DNA from 3 places in the Hydrogenophaga sp. SL48 genome. Region 2 is predicted to be linked to each of the others. Evidence: predicted binding sites of a transcription regulator. Region 2 holds the regulator's gene; each other region holds the start of a gene.

Region 1 (9,870 bases), 1.9 Mb from region 2:
GTGTTCGACGCCCCGGTCTCCGGCATCATCGGTCCCAACGGGGCGGGCAAGACCACCACCATGAACGTGATCTCGGGCTTCCTGCCGTCTTCCGGGCAGATCGCCTGCGACGGCGAGGTGATTTCGCACCAGGCGCCGCACAAGCGGACCCGCTGGGGTTTGCGCCGCTCGTTCCAGCGCGAACAGCTGGCCGACGACCTGAGCGTGATCGACAACCTGCGCGTGATCCTTGACGTATTGCCGGGCAGCCGGCGCGACAAGGTGGCCGACATGGACCGGGCTTTGGACGTCACGGGCCTGGCCCCCCAAGCCCACACCCTGGCCGCCCGCCTCAACACCTACGAACGCCGCCTGGCCGACGTGGCCCGCTGCCTGGTGGGCCGACCGCGCATCGTGATGTTTGACGAACCGGCCGGGGGGCTCACCCCCGAAGAAACCCGGCACCTGGGCGACCTGATCCTGCAGATCCATGGCCTGACCGGCGCCTCCACCTTGGTCATTGACCACGATGTGGACCTGATCACCCGGATCTGCGAGCAGACGCTGGTGCTGGACTTTGGCCGGCGCATCGCGATGGGCCCCACCGCAGCGGTGTTGGCCGATCCGCTGGTGCAGGCGGCCTATCTGGGCATGGAGGAGTTGGGCTGATGGCACTGATCATTGAAAACCTCACGGTGGCCAAACAGGGGCGGGAGCTGGTCCGCAACGTCTCGATGTCGGTCGAGCAAGGGCAGGTCACGGCGGTGCTGGGGGCCAATGGCGCGGGCAAGTCGGAGCTGGTGCTGGCCGTGGCCGGCATGCTGCCCATCGCCCAGGGGCGCATCAGCGTCGATGGCCGCGCCATCCAGGGCTGCCCGCCCGACGTGGTGCGCCTGGCGGGCGTGGCCGCGGTGCCCGAAGGCCACCGGGTGTTGTCGAAGCTGTCGGTGGACGACAACCTGCGTGTGGCCGGCTCCATGCTGGCGCGGGATCGGGTCGGTCCTGCCGTGGCCGAGGTGTATGCGCTGTTTCCCGAGCTGGCGGAACGCAAGCGCCAGCTGGCCGGCACCATGTCCGGCGGGCAACAGCAGATGCTGTCCATCGGGCATGCGCTGATGGCGCGCCCCAAGTACCTGCTGATCGACGAAATGTCGCTGGGCCTGGCGCCCCTGATCGTCAAGCGCCTGGTCAGGACCATCGAATCGCTGGTGGACCAGGGCGTGGGCGTCATCCTGGTGGAGCAGTTCACCGAGGTGGCCTTGTCGGTGGCGACCTCGGCCGTGGTGATGCGCACGGGGGACGTGCGCTACAGCGGGCCCGCCAGCGAGATCAGGGCCCAGCCCAAGATACTGGAAGCAGCGTACTTCTAGCGGAAGGGGGCGACGTCGTTTGCGTCGCTGTGTGCTGAGCGCGCCGGCTGGCGCCGCTCAGTCACCAACGCCACGCGCCGGGCGTTGGCGCCGCGCCCCAGCAGCGGCGGGCCGAAGCGCAGGCTCAGCGCTCTGGCTGTTGTGTTCGGTGTCGCACGGAAATCTCTGCTCATCAGGCAGACACTCTGCCCGTTGCTTCGAGGGCCGCAGCCCCGACCCGGATTCGATTGCCCAGCGCAACACGCTGAATCCGCGTCACTCCAATGGCCCTTGGTTTTACTTGCAGAGAGATTTTCATGAACAAGCTCACCACCCTCAAGGCCGCTCTCCTGGCCGCCAGCCTGCTGTCGCTTCCGGCGGCCTACGCTGCCAACCTGAGCAAGGCCGACTACCAGGCCGGCAAGACCCGCATCAGCGCGGACTACAAGGCAGACAAGGCGGCGTGTGACACGAAGACGTCCAACGCCAAAGACATCTGCATGGAAGAGGCCAAGGCCAAAGAGAAGGTCGCGCTCGCCGAGCTGGAGCACAGCTACACCGGCAAGGCCGCCGACCGCACCAAGATGCTGGAAGCCAAGGCCGAATCGACCTACGCCGTGGCCAAGGAGCGCTGCGACGACCTGGCCGGCAACGCCAAAGACGTGTGTGTGAAAGAGGCCAAGGCCGCTGAGGTCAAAGCCATGGCCGACGCCAAGATGGGCAAAGAAATCGCCGAGGCCAGGAAAGACGCGTCCACCGACAAGATGGCCGCCGACTACAAGGTGGCCGCTGAGAAGTGCGACGCCATGGCGGGCGACGCCAAGAGCGCTTGCATCGCTGCGGCCAAAACGAAGTTTGGCCAAAACTGAGTTGAGTTGAGTTGATGTGAGGAAGAACCGGCCGGCCGCACCAGCGCCGCGCCGGTCTCTTCGTTCGGCTTCAATGCCATCACGACCAGCTGGCGGTTCTTCGCGGTGTAGAGCACCTGGCGGAAGTGCTCGTTGCGAATGGCGATGGCTTCGATGATGGGCGCGGCTCAGGTCAGCCTGGGCAAGTCACTTGCCGCAAGCAGCGCAACACGAGCCTCGTCGAGTACCTCGACAAGCTCGTTTGCAACGAACTGCCGACACTCGATTTCGAGCAAGCCTTCGCTTTGAAGCACATGCGCCAGTCTGTAAGCCCGCTCCAACAAAGCAGCGGCAGCCAACAAGTCCTTTGGGTTCTTCATGACACGTCAAAGCGCCTGGATCAGGTTGGCCGCGCCCAAGGCGACAAAGATCACAAAAAGCGCCTTCTGGAAGGCGGGGCCCGCAAGGCGGCCTCGCAGCACCTCACCGAGCTTGAGCCCGCCAAAGGCGCCGATCAATGCCCCGCCCAATGCAATGGCAAGGTCGGCCGACCCCGACTCGAAAGGGGCCGACATTTGCACCCTCACCGCCAGAGACAGTGTGGCGACGGTGAATGACAGGCCCAGCGCTTGCACCATCTCATCCTTGCTCAGCCGCAGCGTCTGCAAATAGGGAACCCAGGGCAACACGAAGACGGCCGTGAGCGCCGTGACCAACCCGGTGGCCGTGCCTGCCAGCACGCTGAGCCATTGGCTGGAGCGCGACAGATCGGGCAGATGAGGGCGCCACAGACCCCAGAGGCCATAGGCCATGAGAATTCCGCCCAACCAGGCCTTGGCCCATGGCAATTGGACGGCTCCCCCCAGGCCTGGCGCGCTGACCGTCACGATGGCCATCGCCAACCAGCCAGGCCACATCCGGGATGCCAGCGAGCGCAGGTGAGGGCCACAGCATTGCGCCACGTTGGTCGCCAGCGAAGGGATGACCAGCAGCGCGGCCGCTTGCACCGGCTGCATCCACAGCCCCAGCAAGCTCATGGCCACCGTGGGCAGGCCCATGCCGGTGACGCCCTTCACGCCGCCCGCGAGAACGAAGACAACGACCACCATCGAGAGCTGCAATGTGTCCATGCCCCATGGTGTCTGCGCAGCGCAGGTGCTGTCCATCGGATTGCTGCGAACGTGTCCTTCGCAGATTCCGTAGGATGAAGCCCATGAGCACCACCCCCAAGCGCCGCACCTCCGACTACCGCATCGATCCGTTCGATCTGCACCTCTTCGCCGCCGTGATGGCGCATGGAACCATCACTGCCGCGGCTTCAGCGGTGAACCTCTCGCTCGCCGCGGCCAGTGCACGCCTCAAGCATCTTGAAGACGCGACCGGTTCGCGCCTGCTGGAGCGCTCCAAGTCGGGCGCGGTGCCCACCGACGCGGGGCGCGCGCTGATGCGCCACGCCAACCGTGTGCTTGCTGAACTCGAATCGCTGCATGTCGAGATGGCGAGCTTTGGCCATGGATTGCGCGGTACGGTTCGACTGCTTTGCAACACGGCCGCCATGTCCGAGACCCTTCCGCGCACGATCGGACAATTCTTGGTGAAGACCCCTGACCTTGATGTGGACGTGCAAGAGCTGCCGAGCGAGGCGGTCATTGACGCATTGCGCCGTGGCACCGCTGACCTGGGCATCGTCGCGGACTACGTCGACACCTCCGGGCTGCTGGTGCAGCCTTGGGTTGATGACCGATTGGTGGCGCTGTTGCCTGCGCGCTGGCCCCTGGGCCGCCGCCGCTCAATGGCCTATGGCGAGTTGCTGGAGCACCCCTTTGTTGGCTTGGCTCGGGACAGCGGACTCAGCCGCTTTCTGGCGGCCCAGGCCAGCCGCAGCGGCCGCGTCCCGCGCCATCGGGTGCGCCTGGGCGGCTTTGACGCTGTCGCAGAGCTTGTGGTTGCGGGCGTGGGGGCGGCGGTCATGCCCGAGAGCGCTGCCGTGCGCTTTGGCAAGGCAGGCGCCCGCATCGTCGCACTTTCAGATGCCTGGTCTCGCAGAAAGCTGCTCGTTTGCATGACAACAGCGGGCAGCGAGCTGCCAAGCGTTTGCGCGCTCGCCGATGCGCTGCTGGGCGCGCGATCGAAGGTGTTCAGTCAATGAACTGGGGACGCTTTGTCAGAGACGGGAGAACGCCAGCGTCCGGAGGCGTTTGCAGTCAGCGACCAGACTTGAGCCGATGAACGGATCGCTGCAGAGCAGCCCTCCTGCATGGCTGCTTGAGGCTGGCAGCAGCCAGCCAGGTCTCGCAGACCAATGACAGCGGCCGCCGGAACCTGCCATTGGTCATCCTGCGGGGCGACCTACCGCTGCACCCCATACAGCCAGCATTCGAGACTTCGCGTGCGACCAGGCCCAAACGACTGCTTGATGCCGGGCAGCAAGAGTACTCCCGCAGCCAGCGACCGGCTCCAAACGCTGCATTCCGGCCATCCACGCTGCCGATACCCTCAGCCGCGCTGAGTAGACCCCCATCCTCCCACCCATTTCCCGCTTTGTCGCAACCCCGACGGCCCCCGACAAAACCACCCCCGTTGTCCCATTCCCGACAACCGACAGAACCACCAAGCCATTGATCTGAAACGTTTTTTTTCGATGGCACGAAATTCGCTGAAGACCTGCCCAAGCGGCCGTTGTTGGTTGCACGAAAGGGGTCTTCATGTCGACAGCATTGAGCAGTGGTGGCAGTGCAGCGGCGGGCGCCATGCCCGCCAGGACGTATGTGTCCATCGGACAGATCAAACCCTTGGGCGCCGCGCCCGAGCTGCCTTCCACCGGTGGTGGCTGTGGCACCTCCGGCGGTGAGGGCAAGGCCAGTTGCGGCACGTCCGATGGCCCGGACGACATGCCCCAGGAAGTCTGGGACAAGGTCAAGAACCACCCCTGCTATTCCGAAGAAGCCCACCACCACTACGCGCGCATGCACGTGGCCGTGGCGCCGGCCTGCAACATCCAGTGCAACTACTGCAACCGCAAATACGACTGCAGCAACGAGTCGCGCCCCGGTGTGGTGTCGCAAAAGCTCACGCCCGAACAGGCGGTGAAGAAGGTGGTGGCCGTGGCCAGCGAGATCCCGCAGATGACGGTGCTCGGTGTCGCCGGCCCGGGCGATGCGCTGGCCAACCCGGCCAAGACCTTCGACACCTTCCGCATGCTGCAGGAGCAGGCGCCCGACATCAAGCTCTGCCTGTCCACCAACGGCCTGGCGCTGCCGGACCAGGTGGACGAGATCTGCAAATACAACGTCGACCACGTGACCATCACCATCAACATGGTGGACCCGGCCGTGGGCGAAAAGATCTACCCCTGGATCTTCTGGAACCACAAGCGCGTGACCGGCTACGAGGCCGCCAAGATCCTGCACGAGCGCCAGATGCTCGGCCTGGAGATGCTCACCGCGCGCGGCGTGCTCACCAAGATCAACTCGGTGCTGATCCCCGGCATCAACGACGAGCACCTGATCGAGGTGAACCGCGAGGTGAAGAAGCGCGGCGCCTTCCTGCACAACATCATGCCGCTGATCTCCGAAGCCGAACACGGCACGGTGTTCGGCCTCACCGGCCAGCGCGGCCCGACCGCTTCGGAGTTGAAGGCTGTGCAGGACGCCTGCATGGGCGGCGCCAACCTCATGCGCCACTGCCGCCAGTGCCGTGCCGACGCGGTGGGCCTGCTTGGCGAAGACCGCTCGGAAGAGTTCACGCTCGACAAGCTGGAGCAGATGGAAGTGGTCTACGACCTGGACAAGCGCAAGAGCTACCAGGACAAGGTCGAGGTCGAGCGCCAGGCGCAACAGGCCGCCAAACACGAAGCCCTGGCCGCAGCCAGCGCCATCGATGTGGATCAAGACCTGAAGGTGCTGGTCGCGGTCGCCACCAAAGGCGGCGGCCGGGTCAACGAGCACTTCGGCCACGTCACCGAATTCCAGGTGTTTGAAGTCTCGGCCGCGCAGGCCCTGTTCGTCGGACACCGCCGCGTCGACCTGTATTGCCAGGGCGGCCACGGCGACGACGAGCAGCTGCCTTCGGTGGTCAACGCCATCAACGACTGCCACGCCGTGCTGGTCGCCAAGATCGGCGCCTGCCCGCGCGACGAGCTGCTGGCCGCCGGTGTCGAGCCGGTCGACCAGTACGTCGGCGAGTTCATCGAAAAGGCCGCGCTCGAGTGGTTCAACGGCTACCGCGGCCGCATTGCCAGCGGCGCCATCACGCACCAGCCGCGCGGTGACGCGCAGATCCGCCAGGGTGCCTTCACCGGCGGCCTCGCCGAAGCCGCCTGACCCTCATTTCCCCACGACGTTCCATAGAAGGAGAGCCACCATGCCCATGAAGATCATCGCTTCCACCTGCACCGCCTGCTCGGCCTGCGAACCCGAATGCCCGAACGTCGCGATCCGCGAAAAAGGCGGCACCTACGTCATCGACCCCAAGAAGTGCACCGACTGCGAAGGCCACTACGACGAGCCGCAGTGCGTCGCCGTGTGCCCGGTTGACGGCTGCATCGTAAAAATCTGAAGCACCCCCGCGCCGCGCCCAAGGGCGCGTCACCCCCTCAAGGGGGCAACACCAGCGGCCCGGCAAAGCCGGTTCCGCGGTGTTCTGAAGGGGGCTTTGCTGCGCTCGCCCTAGGGCGTGCGGTCTGTGCTTGAGACCTCCCGAGTTATTTGCATTCATCCCGTACATCGAGACCACCACCATGCTGCCCAACATCGTCCTCAAGCCCGCCGCCGTCAAGTTCATCTCGCGTATCGTGCGCTTCTCTGGCTTGCCGGCCGGTGCGGGTTTTCGTCTGGCGGTGTCGCCCGGCGGTTGCTCGGGCTACAGCTCGGAATTCAGCGCCGAGGCCACGCCCGGCCCGGGTGAGCAGGTGCTGGAGATCGAAGGCCTGCGCCTGTTCCTCGGCGCCGAGAGCCGCCTGATGCTCGAAGGCGTGATTGTCGATTTCGCCGACACGCCGACCCAGTCGGGCCTTACGTTCACCAACCCCAACCAGGCCGCTTGCGGCTGCAGCAGCGCATCGAGTGAGAGCCCGGCGCCGATGGTGGGGGTGACCAAGATCGAGATCGGCGCCATCGGGCGCGGCCGCCCGGCCACGCTGGCCTCCTGAGCGCAGGCCATGAACGCCGCCGTCGTCAACCTGGGGCTGGACGACGCGCTCGACGCGTTCGGCGCCGGTGCGATCGGCGGCGCGGTCAGCCCTGAGGTCGATGCACTGATCAAGGAAGCGGGCCTCAAGCGCGACCAGCCTGAGGAGGCCCTGGCACTGCTGGAAAAGGCGAGGGCGCTGGCGCCCAGCCACCCCGGGCCGCTGATCGCGCTCTACCGGTTTCATTTCTATGGCCATGCGCTGGACAAGGCCCGCGCGGTCGGTGAAGACGCGCTGGCGATTGCGCGCAGCGCGCTCGGCCCCAGCTTCGGCGACGCGCCGCCCGACGACGATGCCCTGCGCCACGACCCGGCTGTGCGCTTCTACCTGTTCACGCTCAAGGGCCTGGCCTACCTGAGCCTGCGCCTGGGCGACTTCGACGAAGCGCGTCTGATGCTGGCCGCGCTGCGCCAGCTCGACCCGAAAGACCACCTCGGTGGAGCCTTGCTCTTGCATGTGCTCGCACGCCGAGAAGCCGCCAACACCCCCGACGCGGTGGACCCGCTGAGCGCCTACCCGGTGCGCGGCTGGAGCGGAAACGGGGCCAAGTTATGAGCGCCCAAGACACCTCGCTCGCCGAGTTCAGGGGCACCCGCGCGCCCGCTGGCGACATCGAGGCCTCGCACTGGCAGGGCGGCCCGGTGGACTGCAGCGCCTGCGAATACCAGGCCCTGCGCGATCTGCCAGCCGAACAAGGCTGCGAACCGGGCCACGCCTGCATGCAGGACGTGTACGCGCGCCGCATCGACCGTTTTTTCCGCTGGCACCCGGAACAGGGCGACCGCCAGCTCGGCCATGCGTACTTCGAGGTGCGCGCCATCGCCGCGCGCCACGCCAACGTGTTCCGCCTGGCCTCGCTGATGGACGACCCGGACGAAACCGTGCGCCTGCAGATCGCGCTGCGCCTGCCGCAGCAGCTGCTCGGCCGCATGGCGCACGACCCGCACCGCGAGGTCCGCATCCGCGTCGCCCAGCGCCTGGAAACCGCCGAACTCGCCGCCATGCGCAACGACACCGACTACGGCGTGCGCGAGTGGGTGGCGCGGCGCCTGCCGCTGGCGCTGTTGCCCACCATGGCGCGCGACCCCGACCGCGCCGTGCGCCTGATCGTGGCGCAGCGCCTGGAGATGCCGGCGCTGCTGATCCTGCTCAGCGACAAGTCGCCCGAGGTGCGCCGCACCGTCGCCGAGCGACTGCCCGCGCCGCTGCTGCCGCGCCTGATGGCCGACACCGACTGGCGGGTGCGCTGGGAAGTGGCGCAGCGCGCCGACCCGGACCTGCTCGGCCCGCTGCGCGAGGACGACGACCCATTGGTGCGCCAGAGCGTGCTCGAACGCCAGGACCCGCGCCAGGCCCTTTCACTCGTACCGGGAGCGCCCCATGGCTGACATCAACCGCGACGACGCCGAGATCGAACTCGCCTTTCCACCGCGCTTCCAGTACGGCGAACGCGTGATCGCGCGCTCCGTGGTGCGCAACGACGGCACCTACAACGGCAAGGACATCGGCGAGGTGCTGGTGAACAAGGGCGAGATCGGCTACGTCATCAACATCAACACCTTCCTGCAGCAGTTCTACATCTACGCGGTCGACTTCGTCGACTCCGGCCACCGCGTCGGCATGCGCGCCAAAGAACTCTGCACCCTGGACAACCTGCCCGACGAGGTGCTGGCGCAACTCGGCGACAAAGCCTCCAGCATCACGACGCTCGGTCAACCCCAACCTGAAAAGGAAGCCCCATGAACGGCATTGAACCCCGCGAACCCGTCTACGCCTGGGGCCAGCGCGTGATCGCGCTGGACGACCTGGTCAACGACGGCAGCCACCCCGAACGCGGACCCGACGCCTTGCTGGCCGCGCGCGGCACGGTGGGCGAGATCGTCAACATCGGCCACGCTCAGGAACTCAACGAGCCGGTCTACCTGGTGCAGTTCCCCGGCTGCGTGGTCGGCTGCATGGAAATCGAACTCGTGCCCGCACCCGCCGGCCTCTTGCCTGAGACCGAAGACGAGGTTGCATGAACGCTGTCCCCGAAGCGCGCAACCTGCCGCGTGACCTGACGCTGCACCGCCTGGAGCGGGCACTGAAGGAACGCGTGCGCTACCGCTTCGTGCAACCCACCGTGTGGATCGACGAGCAGGGCTACCGGGTCGAGAGCCCGTGCTGCTCGCGCAACGTGGACCCGAGCGGCGGCACCATCGCCATCGCCTTGCTGAAGCCGCCCATGGGCGAGCACCCCTGCTGGACGCTGTGCGCCCGCGACCACACACAGCAGGCCTGGGTGGTGAAGGAGCGGGCCGACCAGATCGAACCCTTACTGGACTTGCTGTGTTTGGACAGCGAGAGGCAGTTCTGGCCATGAAGAACCTGACACCCCCCGCAGCGCTTCGCGCTACCCCCCAGGGGGCGGCACTGGCCGTCCGGCAAAGTCGGCCCGGCGGTGCCCTGGGTTGGAGGAGAAGCTCGCCATGATCTACCTGGACCACAACGCGACCACCCCACCCGC
Region 2 (9,870 bases):
CTTGATCTTCAGTGCAGCGAAGTTGAGGCTGGTGAGCGGGCTGTGCTGCGCCGTGATCTCGACCTTGATGGTCTGCTTCGGCGTGAACCAGATTTCCCAGGCGATCTCGCCAGCCGCGTTGTACAAGTCCTGCTCGCTGCGGTAGCCGCCGTGCCACAGCTGCACCAAGACCCGTTGAGAGAGTCGGCTGTGCAGGTTCAGGCGCATGGCATCGCGCCACGAGGCCTTGACGCCCACACCGCCACGCGCCTTGAAGGCCAGCGGCTCGCTGGTGATGCGCTGCACCTCGTCGGCCAGCATGTCCTCGACGCCGGCGGCGCAGGGGAGGAAGAGTTTGAGTTGGTTCACAGGAAGTACAGATGTTGAGCGCGGGTGCGTCCGCAGGTGGCGATCACGCGCGCCCGTTTCCAGCACGCACCACGGAACTGGCTTTGCCAAGCCGCGGGTGCGGCCCCCCTTGAGGGGGGAGACGCGAAGCGGCGCAGGGGGTGTTCACAGCGCCTTGCGCAAATTCGCCGGCGCGATGCGCAGCGCTTCGCGGTACTTGGCCACGGTGCGGCGCGCGCACTCGATGCCCTGCTCCTTGAGCAGGTCGGAAAGCTGGTTGTCGGAGAGCGGCTTGGCCGCCTCTTCGGCCGCGATGAACTGCTTGAGCAGCGCACGCACCGCGGTGCTCGACGCGTTGCCACCGGTCTCGGTGCCGAGGCTGGAGCCGAAGAAATACTTCAGCTCGTAGGTGCCGAACGGCGTGGACATGTACTTGGCGGTGGTCACGCGGCTGATGGTGGATTCGTGCAGGCCCAGCTCGTCGGCGATCTCGCGCAGCACCAGCGGGCGCATGGCGAGTTCGCCGTGCATGAAGAAGTTGCGCTGGCGCTCGACGATGGCGCTGGAGACGCGCAGGATGGTGTCGAAGCGCTGCTGGATGTTCTTGATGAACCAGCGCGCTTCCTGCAGGCGCTGCTGCATGGCAGCGTGACCGGCCTCGCCGCCGTTGTCACGGCCCCCGCGGTTGCCGCGCATGGCGTTGGCGTAGACGTCGTGCACGCGCAGGCGCGGCATGACCTCGGCATTGAGCGACACCTTGAAGCCGCGACCGGCGCGCGTGACGATCACGTCGGGCACGACCACGTTGCGCTCCACGTCCACGAAGCGGCGGCCCGGCTTGGGTTCCAGCCGTGCAATCAGCGACAGCCCCGAGCGCACCGTCTCGTCGTCCAGGCTGCAGAGGCCGCAAAGGCGCTTCACATCGCGCTTGGCCATCAGCTCCAGCGGCTGGCCACAGATGGCGAGCGCCGCGCGGGCGGCCGGCGAATTGCGCATCTCCAGGATCTGCAGGCGCAGGCATTCGCCCAGGTCGCGCGCGCCGACACCGGCAGGCTCCATCTGCTGCAGCCATTGCAGCGCGGTGTTGAGGCGGCCCTCAATGGCCTCGATGACCTCGAACGCCGGCTCGGCGTGGGACACGGGCGAGGCCGACAGCTGCCACCAGGCCCGCGCCAGGTCGGTCATGCGGTCTTCGAGGTACCCGTCGTCGTTGAGCGACTCGATCAGGAAATACAGGGCGGCGCGGTCTTCGTCGGAGAGGCGCAGGCAGCGCGCCTGCTCGTGCAGGTGGTCCTGCAGGCTCACGGGCACACGCGCCAGATCGGCCGCGCTGGCGGTTTCGTCGTCTTCGCCGGAGGAGCTGTTGTTGCGCGCCGGGGCGTCGCCGCCCCACTCGCTGTCATCGGGCGCCATTTCGACGGTGCCGTCGCCTTCCCAGCTCTCTTCGACCGGGCTGGCGCCTTCGAGCCGGCTTTCCAGATCGTCGGCGGGTGCGCTCTCGGACGGCGCGCTGTCGGTGCTGGACACGCGGCTGTCGAACTCGGTGGCAGCCACCGGGAATTCATCCACGGGCGAGGCCGCGTCGGCGATCTGCTCGGCCACGCTGACCGGCGCATCGGTCTGCGCCAGGCCAAAGTCTTCGCGCTCGGCCGTTTCTTCGCCGCGTTCCAGGAACGGGTTTTCGTCGAGCATCTGCTCGACCTCCTGGGCCATCTCCAGCGTGGACAGCTGAAGCAGCCGGATCGACTGCTGCAGCTGGGGGGTGAGTGCGAGGTGCTGCGAGACGCGCAGCGACAGACCTTGTTTCACAGGGCCTGTCCCGCTTGCTCGGAAAAACGATTCGCCGCCGGGCCGCCCCAAGGCGAATCAGCCCCCTTGGGGGGCAGCGAACCACACGAAGTGAGGAGCGTGGGGGTCATGCTCACATGCGGAAGTTTTCGCCGAGGTACACGCGGCGCACCTCGGCGTTTTCGACGATCTCGGCGGACGTGCCGCTGGCCAGCACGTGGCCGTCGCTGATGATGAACGCGTGGTCGCAGATGCCCAGCGTTTCGCGCACGTTGTGGTCGGTGATCAGCACGCCGATGCCGCGCGCCTTCAGAAAACCGATGATGTGCTGGATCTCCAGCACCGCGATCGGGTCGATGCCGGCGAAGGGTTCGTCGAGCAGGATGAAGCGGGGCCGCGTGGCCAGCGCACGCGCGATCTCGACGCGCCGGCGCTCGCCGCCCGACAAGGACGGCGCGGGCGAGTCGCGCAGGTGGTCCACCCGCAGGTCCTTGAGCAGTTCGTCGAGCCGGCTGTTGATCTCGGATTCACGCAGCGGCTGGCCGTCAGGCCCGTGCTGCAGCTCCAGCACGGCGCGCACGTTCTGCGCGACCGTGAGTTTGCGGAAGATCGACGCTTCTTGCGGCAGGTACCCCAGGCCGAGGCGGGCACGGCGGTGGATGGGCAGGGATTCGATGCGCCGTCCGTCGAGCAGAATCTCACCGCCGTCCGCGCGCAGCAGGCCCACGATCATGTAGAACGAGGTGGTTTTCCCCGCGCCGTTGGGGCCGAGCAGCCCCACGACCTCGCCCTTGTCCACCGACAGCGACACGTCCTTGACCACCTTGCGGCTGCCATAGGACTTCTTGAGACCCCGAACTTCCAGGCGGCTGTTCGACGCCATCCCACCCTGTGGGCTGGAGACGGTCCCCGTCACTTGCGAGGCTCGGTGATCTTGCTGCTGGGACGCAGCTTGGCTGGATCGGTGGGCACAGGCGCGGGCACATTGGCGGCCGGTGCGTCCGGAATCGGCGTGAGCATGGCGCGCACGCGGCCGGTCGGGTTGGCGGCGGTTCGGTTGGTGTCGCCACCCTTGACCGTGAACACCTCGGTCAGGCTGTTGTAGAGGATCTGGCTGCCCACGCTTTCGTCGTTGAGCTGGGTGCCACGGTAACGCCGCAACACGGCCCGTCCGGTGAACAGCACGGTTTCGGCCTTGCTGTCGTATTCGATGCGATCTCCCTCCCCTTCGATCCACTCGTCCAGTCCCTCACGCTTCTGGCGAAAGAACCCGGGCTTCTCTGGGGTGCCCACCAGCAGACCGTACTGGCTGCCCTGGGGATCCTGACGCACATCCATCTTGGCGCCGCGCATGACGATGGTGCCCTTGGTCAGCACGACGTTGCCCGTGAACACGCTGGTCTGGCGCGTGTCTTCGTAGCGCAGGGCGTCGGCCTCCACGTTCATGGGTTTGTCTTTGTCGGCTTTTTCCGCCCGGGCAGCGGAGGACAGCGTCAGCGCGAGGACCGCGACAAACAACCAGGCAGAAGGACGGTGGGGCGTGGTGTGTTGGGGCATGGCTTTGGGGAGGGCACAAATCTTGCATTCATTGTAGCGGTGCAAAACACGTTTCGCTGCCTCGGCGTGAGTTTGTTCCCCACCTGAAAGCACAAGGCCCGCAGACAGCGGGCCTTGTGCGCGTGGACCGAAAAGCTCAGCCCTTGCGAACCTCGGCGATCAGCGTGTCGGCGACCAGCAGGGTGCGTGGACCCTGGCCGCCCACGTAGAAGCGCCCGGCGACGCCCAGTGCGGGCGTGCCTTCGACCTGGTAGGCGTCCTGAAGACCGATCGCCTTTTCACCCAGCTTGGCCGCGGCACCGTTGAAGATGCCGGTGAACTGGTCGCGGTTCACGCCCTGCTTTTCCACCCAGGCCAGGATGGCCGGTGCGGTGGTCAGCGGCAGGCGCTCTTCGTGGATCGCCTTGAACACCTTCTCGTGCAGCTTGTCGACCAGGCCCATGGCTTCCAGCGTGAAATACAGGCGCTGCATCGGCACGAAGTTCTGGTTGAAGGCCACCGGCATGCGACGCACGTTGACGTGGGCCGGTTTGCGTTTGACCCATTCGTTGAAGACCGGCTCGAAGTTGAAGCAGTGGATGCAGCTGTAGGCAAAGAACTCCACCACCTCGACCTGCCCTGCGGGCGATTCGGTCAGCGCGGGCTTGGCCAGGCGCACAAAGTCCTTGCCCTCCTGGAACGCGACGCGCTGGGCGAGCGCGGGCGTCAAACTCATGCCGGCCGCTGCGGCGGCGCCGACAGAGAACAGGCTGCGGGAAAAAACTCGACGGTCCATGTGGTCAAACTCCTTGAAAGGGTGTGTTGGGGCTGTGTCCAAAGCGAAAAGTTCCGTGAGCCGGCAGCACCAGCGTCAGCGTTGCACGCGCACCAGCGCGGCCTCCACCCCGTTGACCTCCAGCTGCTCGCGGGTGGCGTCGGCCATCGACTTCTGGCCGAAGGGGCCCATGCGCACACGGTAGACGGTGCGCCCCGCCTGCTCGCGCTCGCTGACGCTGGCGTCCATGCCCAGCATCGCCAGGCGCGCCTTCTGGGCCTGCGCCTCTTCGGGTGACCTGAAGGCCCCGGCCTGGACGAAATACGCGAACGGATCGGCGCCCGCCGCAGCCGGGTCGGCGGCAGCCCCGGTCTTGGACTTCATGAGATCACCCAGCGGATCGGCTTCGGGCTTGGCCGTGGCCGCATCGGCGGGTTTGGTGGCGCCGGGTTTGGCCGGATCGGTCTTGGTGGCGCTCGCGTCCTTGTCGGGTGGCGTCTGCTCGGGGGTGGACGGCTGCGGCGCCACAGGGGGCTCAGGCAACGGCGCGGGTTTGCCCGCCAGGCCAGCGTTCGGGTTCCAGCCCTTGTTGCGTTCGGCCTCGGCCGCGTCCTGCGCCGGTTTGCGCGACACGCCCCGGTCCACGAACGGCACGGGCACGCGGGTGACGTACACCGCCACCGACAGGGCCACGCCCAGACCGACGAGCAGGCCGACCACGAAACCCGTGAGGGTGCCGCCGTGGTGCTTTCTCGCCTGCGTAGCTTGAAGTTTCATGGGTGCTTTCAATTCACATCTTTTGCGGTGCGCTCACGCCGAGCACCGCCAAACCATTGTGCAATACCTGCGCGGTGGCAGCGACCAGCGCCAGACGGGCCTTTTTCACGGCCTCGTCGTCCACCAGGATGCGCTCGGCGTCGTAGTAGCTGTGGTAACTCGCGGCCAGTTCGCGCAGGTAGAAGGTCACGTCGTGCGGCGCGAAGTCGCGTGCGGCGTCGCTGAGCATGGCCGGGTACTTGGCCAGCAACAGCATGAGCGCCTGTGCCGCCGGGCTGTCCAGCGGCGCGAGGTCCACGTCCTTCAGCGTCGCCACATCGCCGCCCCAGGCCGCGAGCACGGAGCAGATGCGCGCGTGGGCGTACTGCACGTAATACACCGGGTTGTCGTTGTTCTTCTGCACGGCCAGGTCAACGTCGAAGGTGTATTCGGTGTCGGGCTTGCGGCTGAGCAGGAAGAAACGCACCGCGTCCTTGCTGGTCCATTCGATCAGGTCGCGCAGGGTCACGTAGCTGCCGGCGCGCTTGCTGATCTTCACCTCTTCGCCGCCGCGCACCACACGCACCATGGTGTGCAGCACGTAGTCGGGGTAGCCCTGGGGGATGCCCACGCCAGCGGCCTGCAAGCCGGCGCGCACGCGCGCAATGGTGCCGTGGTGGTCGGTGCCCTGGATGTTGATGACCTTGGTGAAACCGCGCTCCCACTTGGCGATGTGGTAGGCCACGTCGGGCACGAAGTAGGTGTAGGTGCCGTCGCCCTTGCGCATGACGCGGTCCTTGTCGTCGCCGTACTCGGTGGACTTGAGCCACAGCGCGCCGTCGAGCTCGTAGGTTTTGCCGGCGTCCACGAGTTTCTTCACCGTCGCGTCCACGCGGCCGCTGGTGTACAGGCTGGACTCCAGGTAGTAGTGGTCGAACTTGACGGCAAAGGCCTGCAGGTCCAGGTCCTGCTCGTGGCGCAGGTAGGCCACCGCGAACTGGCGCATGCCGTCGAGGTCTTGCGCGTCGCCGCTGGCGGTGAACTCGCGGTCGTCGGACTTGACGGTCTTCTTCGCCAGGAAATCGTTGGCGATGTCCTGGATGTAGTCGCCGTTGTAGAACCCCTTGCTGGCCGGGTTCTCGGGGTCGGTCGGCCAGCATTCGTCACCCGGCTTGAAGCCGTTGACACGCAGTTGCGTGGAATGGGCCAGGGTGCCGATCTGCACGCCCGCGTCGTTGTAATAGAACTCGCGGTGCACGTCCCAGCCCTGGGTCTGGTACAGGCTGCAGATGGCGTCGCCCAGCGCGGCCTGGCGACCGTGGCCCACGTGCAGCGGGCCGGTTGGGTTGGCCGAGACGAACTCGACCATCAGTCGCTGACCGTTGCGCGGCTGTTGCCCGAACGCCTCGGCGGCGTCGAGGATTTCACGCACGGTCTGCTGCTTCGCGGCCGGCTTGAGGCGGATGTTGATGAAGCCCGGGCCGGCGATGTCGATGTCGGACACCCACCGCTGGTACGCCGGCTGGGCCAGCAGCGTGGCGCGCAGGGTTTCCGCCAGCTGGCGGGGGTTGAGCTTGAGCGGCTTGGCCAGCTGCATGGCCGCGGTGCAGGCGAAATCGCCGTGCGCGGCCACCTTGGGTGATTCAAAAGCCGCGCGGGCGCCCGCGCCGGGGGACAGGGTTTCCAGCCCGGCGGCCAGGCCGCTGAGCAATTCTTGTTTGACTGAGAGCATGGGGCGGGATTTTACGGGGGCGGCCTGCCAGGGGCGGCGCGGCCGGATGCGGTATGTTCAACGGGCCCGGCACCGGGCAAGGCGGCACCGACATCCGGGGACGCCCTTCCAACCAGAGGACCTCCATGAAACAACTCATCACCTTGATCGCGCTGGCCGGCTCTTTGTCCATGGCCCTGGCTCAAACCGCCGCCCCTGCCGCCGCACCCGCGGCGGCGCCAGCCAAGGCACAGGCGGCGGCTCCCGCCGCCACCCCGGCCACCCCGGCTGCGCCTGCGACCGCTGCCACACCGGCCACGCCTGCAGCGGCCGAGAAAGCGCCGTCCGCCCAGCAGAACCGCATGAAGGCCTGCAACGCCAACACGCAGGCCAAAACCCTCAAAGGCGACGCGCGCAAGGCCTTCATGAAGTCCTGCCTGAGCGGCGACACCGCTGTCGGCACCGCCCAACAGAACAAGATGAAGACCTGCAACGCCGACCCCAAGGCCAAGACCCTGAAGGGCGACGAGCGCAAGGCGTTCATGAGCAGCTGCTTGAAAGGTTGACCCCCCTGCGCCGCTTCGCGGCTTCCCCCTGAGGGGGACCACACCAGTGGCCCGGCGAAGCCGGTTCCACGGTGTGTGCTGGGCAAGGCACGTGCTCCGGCAAGCGAAGGTGCTTGCTCGATACCTGCGGCTCAGTTCAAAGAAACCGGCGGCAGGCTGGCATGCGCCGCTGCCTTCACCGCCGCCGTCAGCCGCTGCGCCGACAGTGGCTCCCGCTCCCAGTGTTGCCAATACAACACCACGTCCACCGTGGCGCCGGGCAGCACCTCCTGCAGCCCCGGCCGGCCGGTCAGGTCCTGCTCGGGCACCATGCCCCAGCCCAGCCCCAGCTCGATCGCGCGCTCGAAGGCGTCCACCGCCGGTGTGTAGTGGCGCGGGTAGTGGGGTTGCTTCAGGCCGAAGTGCTGTTCCAGAAAGGCGTCCTGCAGCGCGTCCTTGCGGTTGAAGATGATGGCCGGGTGCGCCAGCAGCTGGTGCGGTGACACGGCGCCACGCGGCGTGGTGCAGCGTTGCACCACCTCGGGCGCGGCCACGCAGCGGTAGCGCATCACGCCCAGCGGTTCGGCCACGCAGCCGCGCATGGGCTGGGCCAGCGTGGTGACGCAGCCGACCACGTCGCCGCTTTTCAGCGCGTCGTGCGTGTGGTCCTGGTCGTCGATCACGATCTCCAGCAGCAGCCGGTGGCGCTTCAGCAGCGGCGCCACGCCGGGCAAAAACCAGCTCGCCACCGAATCGGCGTTGATCGCCACGCTCAGGTTCTGCCAGCGCGCGCCGTCTTTCGCCCCGGCACCCTGCAGCCCGCCCAGCAGATCGGCCTCCATCAACCGCAGCTGCTTCACATGCGCCAGCAGCGCCTGGCCGGCCGCCGTGGCGCGCACCGTCTTGCCGCGCACCAGCAGGCGCTGGCCCAGCCCTTCTTCCAGTGCCTTGATGCGCAGCGACACCGCAGCGAGGGTGAGGTTCAGCGCCTGCGCAGCCGGGCCAAAGCCGCCGTGTTCGATCACGGCGGCGAGGGCGTCGAGTTGGCGGGCGTCGAGCATGTTTCGATCAAGTAATTATTGAGTGATCAGAGTTTAAGTTAACTTCATTTAAATCATGGATCCAACGGCGCACACTGGCGGCCAGTTCTTCCAGACAACACCTGTCACACACGCTTTCCCGGAGTCCCCCATGGTCCTCGCTTTTCCCACCTTCTCCGCCGGCATGCTGTTGAGCATGTCGCTCATCATGGCGATCGGCCCGCAGAACGCGCACGTGCTGCGCATGGGCCTGCAGCGCCAGCACCTGTGGCTCACCGTGGCCGTGTGTGCGCTGGCCGACGTGGTGCTGATCGGCCTCGGCGTGCTCGGTCTGGCCCAGCTCGGCGGCCTCTCCGACAAGATGCTCGGCGCGCTGGTGGGTGCCGGCGTGTTGTTCCTGGGCGTGTACGGCTGGCAGGCGTTCCAGCGCTTCCTGAAGCCGCAGGCGATGGTCGCGCTGAACGACGGTGCCGGCGACCAGACCCGCCAAGCCCCCACACCGTTGACGCAGCGCCAGGCCATCCTCTCGGCGCTCGCGTTCTCGTGGCTCAACCCGCACGCCTGGATCGACACCGCCGTGCTGATCGGCACGGCCTCGCTGGCCTACGGGCAGGGCAGCACCGTGTTCGGCCTGGGCGCCGCCACCGGCTCGCTGGTCTGGTTCCTGCTGCTCGGCGCCGCCGCGTTCTGGCTCGGCCGCCGGCTCAATTCGCTGCACCTCTGGCGCTTGCTGGACGGCGCGGTCGCTCTCATGATGTGGGCCACGGCCGGCTGGCTCATCGCCAGCCTGTTCTGACCCACCCCCGCGCCGCGCTTCGCGCGTCACCCCCTCAAGGGGACAACACCAGCGGCCCGGCGGAGCCGGTTCCGCGGTGTTCTGGCACCAGACCCTTCACCCGTTGCGCATCTGGGAAGAAACGATCGCTGCATCCAAGGTTGACCCACATGACCCACACCCGCCCCGCCACCGCCCCGGTCACGATCTTCGGCCCGGACTTCCCCTTTGCCTTCGACGACTGGCTGAAACACCCGCAGGGTCTGGCCACGTTGCCAGCCAGCGCGCACGGCACCGAGGTGGCCATCGTCGGCGCGGGCATCGCCGGGCTGGTGGCGGCCTACGAGCTGATGAAGCTGGGCCTGAAGCCCGTGGTGTACGAGGCCTCGCGCATGGGCGGGCGGCTGCGTTCGCAACCGTTTGAAGGCGGCCAGGGCGTGATCGCCGAGCTGGGCGGCATGCGCTTCCCGGCGTCGGGCACGGCCTTCTACCACTACGTGCACCTGCTCGGCCTGCAGACCCAGCCCTTCCCCAACCCGCTGACGCCCGCGGCCGGCAGCACGGTGATCGACCTCGAAGGCCAGACGCACTACGCGCGCTCGCTGGCCGAGCTGCCG
Region 3 (9,870 bases), 2.5 Mb from region 2:
GGCGATGCTCATGCGGGCGTGCGGAGGCATTTCAAACGCGCGCAGTTCCAGCAGGCCCAGGCGGCCGGTGGGCGAGTCGGGCGAGAAGAGTTTGTCGATGCAGAACTCGCTGCGGTGCGTGTTGCCGGTGGCGTCGATCAGGATGTTGCGCAGCGTGCGGTCCACCAGCCAGGGCGGCATGAAGCTGTCGCCCCCACGCTCCCCCGCTGCGCGTGGTCCGCTGCCCCCCGGGGGGGCTGCCCCGCCTTGGGGCGGCCCGGCGGTGGGGCCTTGCCCGTAGCGGCTGCTTTGTTTGGCGATCTCCTGCAGCGCGATCTCCAGCTCGTACAGCTGGTCGTTGCGCGCCTCGTCCACGCGCGGGGCCTGGCTGGTTGGGCCGATGAACATGCCGCTGAACAGATAAGACAGCGAGGGGTGGTTGTGCCAGTAGGCGACCAGGCTGCCCAGCAGCTCGGGCCGGCGCAGGAAGGGCGAGTCGGCCGGCGTGGCGCCGCCGAGCACGAAGTGGTTGCCGCCGCCAGTGCCGGTGTGGCGGCCGTCGGTCATGAACTTCTCGGCGCACAGGCGCGTCTGGTGCGCGGCCTCGTACAGGAACTCGGTGCGCTCGACCAGCTCGTCCCAGCTGCTGCTGGGGTGGATGTTCACTTCGATCACGCCCGGGTCGGGCGTGACCTGCAGCATCTTCAGGCGCGGGTCGCGCGGCGGCGGGTAACCTTCGAGCACGATGGTCATGCCCAGCTTCTCGGCCGTGTCTTCCACCGCCGAGAGCAGGTCCAGGTAGTCTTCGAGCCGCTGCATCGGCGGCATGAACACATACAGGTGCTGCGTCTTGCCGCCACCGGCTTTTTCGGCCTTGGGTCCGTTGGCGCGGTGCGGGTCGCGCGACTCGACCACCAGCGCGGTGCGGGTGAGCCAGGCGGCCGATTGATTGCGCTGCGGGAACTTCGACGACAGGGCCTGCGCGGGCGCGGCGCCCGGGCCGGCACTTTGGCCATCGGCGGACGCGCCGCTGGCATGGAAGTCCGTGCCCTGCAGGGACACCATGCCGCCTTCGGCAAAACCTCCGCCCACCTGGTGCGGTGACACCTGGTGTTTCACGGTGGCGCCGCTCGGCAGCGGGTCGCGCGCGGTGTGTGGGTCCTGCTCGATGTGGTACGGGTAATCGGCGGCCGATACCCAGGGCAGCGAATCCAGCGGCAGGCGGTAGCCCATGGGCGAATCGCCGGGCACGAGGTACATGCGCTCGTCGCGGAAGAACCAGGGGCCGGTGGACCACTGCGTTCCCGACACGCGGTGGTAGGCGCTCTGGCCGTGTTGGGAGGGTGGTCCGTCGCCGTCGGCCTGCAGCGGCAGCACGTAGCCGACCGTGGCGTCCAGCCCTTGCGTGAACACACGGCGCAGGCGCGCGCGTTCCAGCTCGTCGTCGAGCTTGGCGTCGAAGGGGTCCACGTTCACCGGCAGGCGGCGTTCGCGCCAGAGGAAGTACCAGGTGTCCTCGTAGCCGGGGGTGATGTACTGTGTGGACACGCCGAGCTTGCGCGCGAGCGCCTGCGTGAAGCGGCGCGCGTCGTCGGCGTCGTACTTCGCCGGGTCGCGTTCGTCGGCCAGCAGGGCCGGGTTGTGCCAGCAAGGCTGGCCGTCGGCGCGCCAGAAGATGGACAGTGCCCAGCGCGGCAGCTGCTCGCCCGGGTACCACTTGCCCTGGCCCATGTGCACGAAGCCGCCGTGGCCGTACTGCTCGCGCAGGCGGCCCAGCAGTTCGGTGGCGTAGCCGCGTTTGGTGGGGCCGAGGGCGTCGGTGTTCCACTCGGCGGCGTCGCGGTCGGTCACGGCCACGTAGGTCGGCTCGCCGCCCATGGTGAGGCGCACGTCGTGCTTCACCAGATCGGCGTCGACCTGCTTGCCCAGCGCGACCACGCTGGCCCACTGTTCTTCGGTGTAGGGCTTGGTCACGCGCGGCGATTCGTAGACGCGGGTCACGCCCATGTGGTGCTCGAACTCGACCTCGCACTTGTCCATGGCGCCTTCCACCGGCGCGGCGCTGGAGGGCTGTGGCGTGCAGGCCAGCGGGATGTGGCCTTCACCGGCCAGCAGGCCGGAGGTCGGGTCGAGGCCGATCCAGCCGGCGCCCGGCAGGAAGACCTCGCACCAGGCGTGCAGGTCGGTGAAATCTTTCTCGGGGCCGCTCGGGCCGTCGATGCTTTTCACGTCGGGCGCGAGCTGGATCAGGTAGCCCGAGACGAAGCGCGCGGCCAGGCCGAGGTGGCGCAGCATCTGCACCAGCAGCCAGCCGGTGTCGCGGCAGGAGCCGCTTTTCAGCTTCAGCGTCTGTTCGGGTGTCTGCACACCCGGCTCCATGCGGATGGTGTACGAGATGTCGCGCTGGAGCATCTGGTTCACGTCGACCAGGAAGTCGATGGTGCGGCGCTTTTTCAGGTCCACCTGGGCGAGGTAGGCCTTGAGTTCGTCGGTCAGCGGCGCGGTGGCGAGGTAGGGCGCGAGCTCCTGGGTCTGCGAGGCTTCGTAGGTGAAGGGGTATTCCTCGGCACGCGGCTCCAGGAAGAAGTCGAAGGGGTTGTGCACCGCCATCTCGACCACCAGGTCGATGGTGACCTTGAACTCGGTGGTGGGCTCGGGGAACACCAGGCGGGCCTGGTAGTTGGCGAACGGGTCTTGCTGCCAGTTGATGAAATGGCCCGCGGGTTCGATCTTCTGCGAGTACGACAGCACCTTGGTGCGGCTGTGCGGCGCAGGGCGCAGGCGCACCACCTGGGGACCGAGTTTGACCAGTCGGTCGTACCGATAATGGGTGATGTGGCTCAGGGCAACGTGGATGGCCATGCTGGGATCACTTTCAACAGGGAGGCAAAAAATGGTGGTGCAGGCGACATGGCTGCCCGCAGGGCTCAGGCGTGGGCTAGCAAGTCCCGCGCCATCGCAGTATGAACGGGTGGCGGGTCGCCCGCCACCTTGCCGGACCTGAACATGGCCTGGGTCGCGCTGGCGGTCCTGCCCGGCTGGGTGCTGGGTGTGGCGCTTCAACTGCAGCAGGCGGTGCTGTGGCCGATGCGGGTGTACGCGATCGGGCTGCTGGGTGCCGCTGTCCTGGGTGGGCTGGCGCTGCGCTGGGGCCGACGCGGAAACGGGTGGCACGCCACCGGTGTCGCCATCGCCCTCTGCGCGGGCGCCCTGGCGGGCGCGGGACTGACGGGGGTACGGGCCGCGCATTTCGCGGCCCAGGCGCTGCCCCCGGCGCTCGAAGGCATCGACCTCGAGGTCACGGGGCGCGTGGCCTCGCTGCCGCAGCGCAGCGCCGACGGCGTGCGTTTCGAGTTCGCGCTGGAGTCCGCCGCCCGGGACGGCCAGCCCCTGCACCTGCCCGCCTTGCTGCAGCTGGGCTGGTACAGCCGGGGTGTGGTCGGCGCCGGGCCGGTCTGGCGCGCCGGCGACCGCTGGCGCCTGACCGTGCGCCTGCGCCGTCCGCACGGCAACAGCAACCCCCATGGGTTCGACCGCGAGCGCTGGCTCTGGGAGAGCGGCATCGGCGCCACCGGCTACGTGCGCAACGGACCCCGCGATCCTCGGCCGGCGCGGCTCGGCGCGAGCGGGTGGCACCCCGTGGAGGCCGCGAGGCAGGCGGTGAGCGAGCGCATCCACCAGCGGGTGGACGATCCGCGCAGCGCCGGTGTGCTGGCCGCGCTGGTGGTGGGTGACCAGAGCGCCATCGACCACAGCGATTGGACCCTGTTCCGAAGCACCGGCGTGGCCCACCTGATGAGCATCTCAGGCCTGCACGTCACCCTGTTTGCCTGGCTGGCCACGGCGCTGCTGGGGCGGCTCTGGCGGCGGTTGGGCCGGGCATGGCCGCGCGCCTTGCTGGTGCTGCCGGTCCCGGTGGCGGCGGGTTGGGGCGGCCTGGCGCTCGCGGCGGCCTACGCGCTGTTCTCGGGCTGGGGCGTTCCCGCCCAGCGCACGGTCCTGATGCTGGCCGTGGTGGTCGCGTTGCGACTGTCGGCGCGGCGGTGGCCCTGGCCCGCGGTGTGGACGCTGGTGATGGCGGTGGTGCTGCTGCTCGACCCTTGGGCGCTGATGCAGCCGGGGTTCTGGCTGAGCTTCGTCGCGGTGGGCATCCTGTTTGCCTCGGGTGCCCGGGGGGAGCGGGACGATCCGCTGGACGCGGTGCCCCACTGGCGGCGCTGGGGCGGGTCGGCGCTCGGCATGCTGCGCGAGCAGGCTGCCATCACCGTCGCACTCGCGCCCCTGTCCTTGTTGCTGTTTGGCCAGGTCTCTCTGATCGGGCTGGTGGCCAACCTGCTCGCGATCCCCTGGGTGACGCTGGTGGTCACGCCGCTGGCGCTCGCGGGCGTGCTGCTGTCGCCGTTGTGGGACGCAGCGGCGTGGGCGGTGCAGGGCCTGGGCATGTGGCTGGCCTGGCTGGCGCAATGGCCCTGGGCGGCGGTGTTTCGCGCCATCCCGCCCATGTCGCTGGCGGTGGCCGGGGTGGTGGGGGGTGTGCTGCTGGTGTTGCGCCTGCCCTGGGCGCTGCGCCTGGCGGGCGTGGTGCTGCTGTGGCCGGTGCTGGCATGGCAGCCGACGCGCCCGCCCGAGGGCGCCTTCGAGGTCATGGCGATCGACGTGGGGCAGGGCAGCGCGGTGCTGGTGCGCACCGCGAACCACAGCCTGCTCTACGACACCGGGCCGCGCCACGGCAGCGACAGCGACGCCGGCCAGCGCGTGGTGGTGCCCCTGCTGCGCGCGCTGGGCGAGGCGCCCGACACGGTGGTGGTGAGCCACCGCGACAGCGACCACTCGGGCGGCACGGCGGCCGTGCGCGCCGCCTGGCCCGGCGCGCGCTGGCTGTCGTCGTTTGGCGAGGGCGAGCGCTGCGTGGCGGGCCAGCGCTGGGCGTGGGACGGTGTGGACTTCGAGGTGCTGCACCCGGCGCCCGGGCTGTACGGCCCCGATGGGCAGGGGCTGCGATCGACCAACGCCATGTCCTGCGTGCTGCGGGTGAGCAATGCGAAGGAGGCTGCCTGGCTCAGCGGCGATCTGGACGCCGAGGGCGAAACCCGCCTGGCCATGGCGCGGCCCGAACTGCGCGCCAGCCTGATGCTGGCGCCGCACCACGGCAGCGCCAGTTCCAGCAGCCCGGTGCTGCTCAACACCCTGCGCCCCCGGCAGGTGCTGATCCAGTCGGGCTACCGCAACCGGTTTGCCCACCCGGCCCCGGTGGTGCTGGATCGCTACCGGGCGCGGCGGCTCACCTGGGTCGAGTCGCCCCAATGCGGTGCGGCCCTGTGGCGCAGCGAACAGCCCAACACGGTGCATTGCCACCGGCAGGCCGCGCGGCGCTATTGGCACCACTTTGATGCGCCCACCGGGCCGGAGCCCTCACCACCGGGTGAACCGGACACGGACACGGATGCTCCACCCGCCAGACCCATGGATTGATCGGTCCATTCCCTCGCGGGGAGGCGCACTGCTTTGGGGCCACTCTCACACCGCTGGCCCACTCCTTGCTATGCTGTCTGCAGGAGAAAAACGCCCATGAGCCGACCGATGTTTGACGAGATGAACGCTTCGCCTTCCGAGGTGCGGGCTCACTACCAGGCCTACGCCAACTGGCTGGCGCAGCAACCCGCAGAGGTGATGGCGGCACGGCGCGAGGAGGCGGAAATGATCTTCCGCCGCGTCGGCATCACCTTCGCGGTGTACGGCGCCAAGGACGAGGACGGCTCCGGCACCGAGCGCCTGATCCCCTTCGACCTGATCCCGCGCATCATCCCTTCGCACGAGTGGAAGCGCATGGAGCAGGGCCTGGTGCAGCGCGTGACCGCGCTCAACCGCTTCATCCACGACGTCTACCACGACCAGGAGATCATCAAGGCCGGCCACATCCCGGCCGACCAGATTTTCCAGAACGCGCAGTTCCGCCCCGAGATGATGGGCGTGGACGTGCCGGGCGGCGTGTACTCGCACATCTCGGGCGTCGACATCGTGCGTGCGCCCAACGCCCAGGGCGAGGGCGAGTACTACGTGCTCGAAGACAACCTTCGCGTGCCCAGCGGGGTGAGCTACATGCTGGAAGACCGCAAGATGATGATGCGGCTGTTCCCCGACCTGTTCGGCCAGAACCGCGTGGCCCCGGTCGCCCACTACCCCGACCTGTTGCTCGAAACCTTGCGCGCCGTGAGCCCCGCCACCACGGCCGAGCCGACGGTGGTGGTGCTCACGCCCGGCATGTACAACAGTGCCTACTTCGAACACGCCTTCCTCGCGCAGCAGATGGGCATCGAGCTGGTCGAGGGGCAGGACCTGTTCGTGAAAGACAACTTCGTCTACATGCGCACCACCAAGGGCCCGCGCCGCGTGGACGTGATCTACCGCCGCGTGGACGACGACTTCCTCGACCCGCTGGTGTTCCGACCCACGTCCACGCTGGGCTGTGCCGGCCTGCTCGGCGTCTATCGCAGCGGCAACGTGACCATCTGCAATGCCGTCGGCACGGGCGTGGCGGACGACAAGTCGATCTACCCCTACGTGCCCAAGATGATCGAGTTCTACCTGGGACAGAAACCGATCCTGAACAACGTGCCGACCTTCATGGGTCGCAACCCGGACGACCTGAAATACATGCTCGACCACATGGCCGAGCTGGTGGTGAAAGAGGTGCACGGCGCCGGCGGCTACGGCATGCTGGTGGGCCCCGCGGCCACCAAGGCCGAGGTGGACGAATTCCGCGCCGTGGTGCGGGCCAAGCCCGAGGGCTACATTGCGCAGCCCACGCTCAGCCTGTCCACCTGCCCCACGTACGTGGAGAGCGGCGTGGCGCCGCGCCACATCGACCTGCGCCCTTTCGTGCTGAGTGGCAAGGAGGTGCAGATGGTGCCCGGGGGCCTCACCCGTGTGGCGCTGAAGGAAGGTTCGCTCGTCGTCAACTCGTCACAGGGCGGCGGTACAAAAGACACTTGGATTCTGGAAGACTGATCATGCTTTCACGCACCGCCGACCACCTCTTCTGGATGTCCCGCTACACCGAGCGTGCCGAGAACACCGCGCGCATGCTCGACATCAACTACCAGACCTCCCTGTTGCCGCAGTCCGCCGCCGTGGCCCAGGTGGGCTGGGAAGGCCTGCTGGTCATCAGCGAGCTGATGCCGAGCTACACCGCCAAATACGGCCAGGACATCACGCCGCGCAACGTCATGGACTTCATGGTGCGCGACGAGTCCAACCCGTCGAGCATCTGTTCCTGCCTGCGGGCCGCCCGCGAGAACGCCCGTGCCGTGCGCGGCGCGCTGACCACCGAGCTGTGGGAAACGCAGAACGCCACCTGGCTCAAGCTCGCGGGCTACCTCAAGTCCAAGGAGTTCGAGCGCGACCCCGGCGCGTTCTTCGAATGGGTCAAGCACCGTTCGCACCTCTCGCGTGGCGTGGCGGTGGGCACCATGCTGCAGGACGAGGCCTTCCACTTCTACCGCATGGGCTCGTTCCTGGAGCGGGCCGACAACACGGCGCGCCTGCTGGACGTGAAGTTCCACGCGGTGCAGAGCGACTTCTTCGGCGCCGCCAGCGAGCAGGATCAGGAGTATGACTTCTACCACTGGAGCGCGATCCTGCGCTCGGTCTCCGGCTTCGAGGTCTACCGCAAGGTCTACCGGGACGTGATCACGCCCGAGCGCGTGGCCGAGCTGCTGATCCTGCGCCCGGACATGCCGCGCAGCCTCGCTGCCAGCATGAACGAGGTGGTGAGCAACCTGGCCGTGGTGGCCAACGACACATCGGGTGAAACGCTGCGCCGCGCCGGCAAGCTCAAGGCCGACCTGCAGTACGCCCGCATCGACGAAATCCTGTCCACCGGTCTGCACGCCTTCCTCACACAGTTCCTCGACCGCGTGAACGAGCTGGGTGGCCGCATCAGCCAGGACTTCCTGGTGCCGACGGTGCATTAGGTCCCCCCGCGCCGCTTCGCGTCACCCCCAAGGGGCGGCACGGGCTGTCCGGCAAAGCCGGCCCAGCTGTGCCCTGGGGCGCGCTGTGGCGCGCAGGGGTTGCCCTGCTCGCTGTGTGTCTTCTGGACGGCGGCGGCAGGTACCATGCGGGGCTCTTGGACAACCTGGGGCTTTTCCCTTGTGCCATCCCGGTACCCCATGAAACTGGTCATCCACCACAACACCCTCTACCGCTACAGCCAGCCGCTGCTCTACACGGTGCAGACCCTGCACCTGTGGCCCGTCAGCAGCGCCTGCCAGACGGTGGAGTACTGGGAGATCCGCACCCCCGGCACGCTGCACCCGCAGCCCGACACCGAAGGCAACCGCGTGCACAGCTTCAGCCTCGTGGCCCGGCCCGAGCAGAACCTGCGCGAGAACAGCATCTCGGCCATGGGCACGGTGGTGACCCACGGCGTGGCCGAGTTCACCGACCCGCCGACACTGCCGCACCCCTCGTTTTACCTGCGCTCCACACCGCTGGCTGAGCCGCACCCGCGCATGGCCCTGTGGGCCATGCAGACCGTGCCCTCGCTGATGGCGGCGCGCGCGCGCGGTGAGCTGCCCGGCGTGGCCGACCTCGTGGCCCTGGCCAGCGCCGTGGCGGACAAGGTGCAGTACCGCAAGGGCAGCACCGGCGTGGAGACCACCGCGCTCGAAGCGTTCGACTGGGAGCTCGGTGTGTGCCAGGACCAGGCCCATGTGATGGTGGCCGTGTGCCGCAGCATCGGCCTGCCGGCGCGTTACGTGAGCGGCTATTTCTACGCGGCCAACGAACCCGACCTCGCCAGCCACGCCTGGGCCGACGTGTGCCTGGACCCGGCCACGCGCCGCTGGATCAGCCTCGACGTCACGCACCGCTGCCCCACCGATCAGCGCCACACCCGCCTGGCCGCCGCCACCGACTACACCGCCTGCTTGCCGATCAAGGGGCTGCGCCGCGGCGGGGGCGAAGAAAGCATGGACGTGGACATCCGGATCGGACCCTGGGCTTGATCTGGAACACCCCCGCAGCGCTTCGCGCTACCCCCTCAAGGGGGCGGCACTGGCCGTCCGGCGAAGCCGGCCCGGCGGTGCCCTGGTGTGCACCGTTGCATGCCTCAGGTGGTGCTCAGGAGCCGTGGAATGGCTGACATTTCCAGGCGCTACTGGCGTTCCACCAAGGCCTGCACGGTTTGCCCCAATTCAATCACCGCCAGCGCGTAGTAGCTGCTCCAGTTGTAGCGCGTGATCACATAGAAGTTGTCGGTGCCCGCGAGGTAGGTGGCCGGGGCGCCGCCGTTGGCGGGGTCGCCGTTCTGCAGCTCGATCAGCGCCAGCTTGCCGGTGTGTTGCAGGGCGGGGCCTTCGAGCACCGCCCCTTTGGCGGTGAAGCTCTCGACCCCGAACGTGGGCAGGATGTCGGGGGCGAGCAGGCCGTCCTTGTCGAGCCGTGTCGCATCGAATGCGACGGGGTAGTGCGTGGGCTGGCCGGTCTGCCAGCCGTAGGCCTTGAAGTAGTTGGCCACGGAGCCGATCACGTCGGCGGGGCTGTTGAAGAGGTCGACCTTGCTGTCGCCGTCGAAATCAACGGCGAACTTGGTCCAGCTGCTGGGCATGAACTGTGGCCAGCCCATGGCGCCGGCGTAGCTGCCGCGCACCGCCTGAGGGTCCATGCCGGTGCGCTGGGTGAGGCTCAGGAACTGCTCCAGCTCGCCCCGGAAAAACTCGGTCCGGGCTTCGGCGCGGGGGTGCACGGCGGGGAAGTCGAAGGCCAGGGTGGCCAGTGCGTCGATCACGCGGAAGTTGCCGGTGTGCTGGCCGTAGATCGATTCGACGCCGATCACCCCGACGATCAGGCTCGCGGGCACGCCGTACTCGGTTTCGGCCCGGGCCAGGG

What was found. Region 2 encodes sigma-54, which starts transcription at its own class of promoters, with help from an activator protein. Its sites were predicted from a motif close to TGGCANGNAANCTGCTTT; they were not measured.
Region 1: a site for sigma-54 is predicted at 4,819-4,836, ahead of nifB (nitrogenase cofactor biosynthesis protein NifB). Genes of this name have one in related genera too.
Region 3: a site for sigma-54 is predicted at 2,918-2,935, ahead of IM738_RS12280 (transglutaminase family protein). Genes of this name have one in related genera too.

What each region holds. Positions count from the first base shown of each region.
Region 1 is NZ_CP063400.1:1,571,554-1,581,423, forward strand. Features, by position in the region: gene IM738_RS07510 (ABC transporter ATP-binding protein) at 1-648, shown strand, start outside; gene IM738_RS07515 (ABC transporter ATP-binding protein) at 648-1,349, shown strand; gene IM738_RS07520 (hypothetical protein) at 1,646-2,197, shown strand; gene IM738_RS07525 (hypothetical protein) at 2,365-2,556, opposite strand; gene IM738_RS07530 (sulfite exporter TauE/SafE family protein) at 2,563-3,306, opposite strand; gene IM738_RS07535 (LysR family transcriptional regulator) at 3,390-4,325, shown strand; gene nifB (nitrogenase cofactor biosynthesis protein NifB) at 4,927-6,498, shown strand; gene IM738_RS07545 (4Fe-4S binding protein) at 6,539-6,733, shown strand; gene IM738_RS07550 (HesB/IscA family protein) at 6,915-7,325, shown strand; gene IM738_RS07555 (hypothetical protein) at 7,335-7,919, shown strand; gene IM738_RS07560 (4Fe4S-binding leucine-rich repeat protein) at 7,916-8,752, shown strand; gene IM738_RS07565 (nitrogen fixation protein NifZ) at 8,745-9,107, shown strand; gene IM738_RS07570 (nitrogen fixation protein NifZ) at 9,104-9,385, shown strand; gene IM738_RS07575 (DUF3024 domain-containing protein) at 9,382-9,726, shown strand; gene IM738_RS07580 (cysteine desulfurase family protein) at 9,833-9,870, shown strand, end outside.
Region 2 is NZ_CP063400.1:5,093,401-5,103,270, reverse strand. Features, by position in the region: gene IM738_RS24295 (THUMP domain-containing class I SAM-dependent RNA methyltransferase) at 1-348, opposite strand, end outside; gene rpoN (RNA polymerase factor sigma-54) at 493-2,136, opposite strand; gene lptB (LPS export ABC transporter ATP-binding protein) at 2,249-2,998, opposite strand; gene lptA (lipopolysaccharide transport periplasmic protein LptA) at 3,028-3,672, opposite strand; gene IM738_RS24275 (thiol:disulfide interchange protein DsbA/DsbL) at 3,809-4,447, opposite strand; gene IM738_RS24270 (SPOR domain-containing protein) at 4,523-5,203, opposite strand; gene argS (arginine--tRNA ligase) at 5,217-6,914, opposite strand; gene IM738_RS24260 (PsiF family protein) at 7,040-7,459, shown strand; gene IM738_RS24255 (HTH-type transcriptional regulator ArgP) at 7,591-8,499, opposite strand; gene IM738_RS24250 (LysE/ArgO family amino acid transporter) at 8,630-9,274, shown strand; gene IM738_RS24245 (flavin monoamine oxidase family protein) at 9,424-9,870, shown strand, end outside.
Region 3 is NZ_CP063400.1:2,588,801-2,598,670, reverse strand. Features, by position in the region: gene IM738_RS12280 (transglutaminase family protein) at 1-2,841, opposite strand, end outside; gene IM738_RS12275 (DNA internalization-related competence protein ComEC/Rec2) at 2,986-5,451, shown strand; gene IM738_RS12270 (circularly permuted type 2 ATP-grasp protein) at 5,548-6,987, shown strand; gene IM738_RS12265 (alpha-E domain-containing protein) at 6,990-7,952, shown strand; gene IM738_RS12260 (transglutaminase family protein) at 8,151-8,987, shown strand; gene mltB (lytic murein transglycosylase B) at 9,137-9,870, opposite strand, start outside.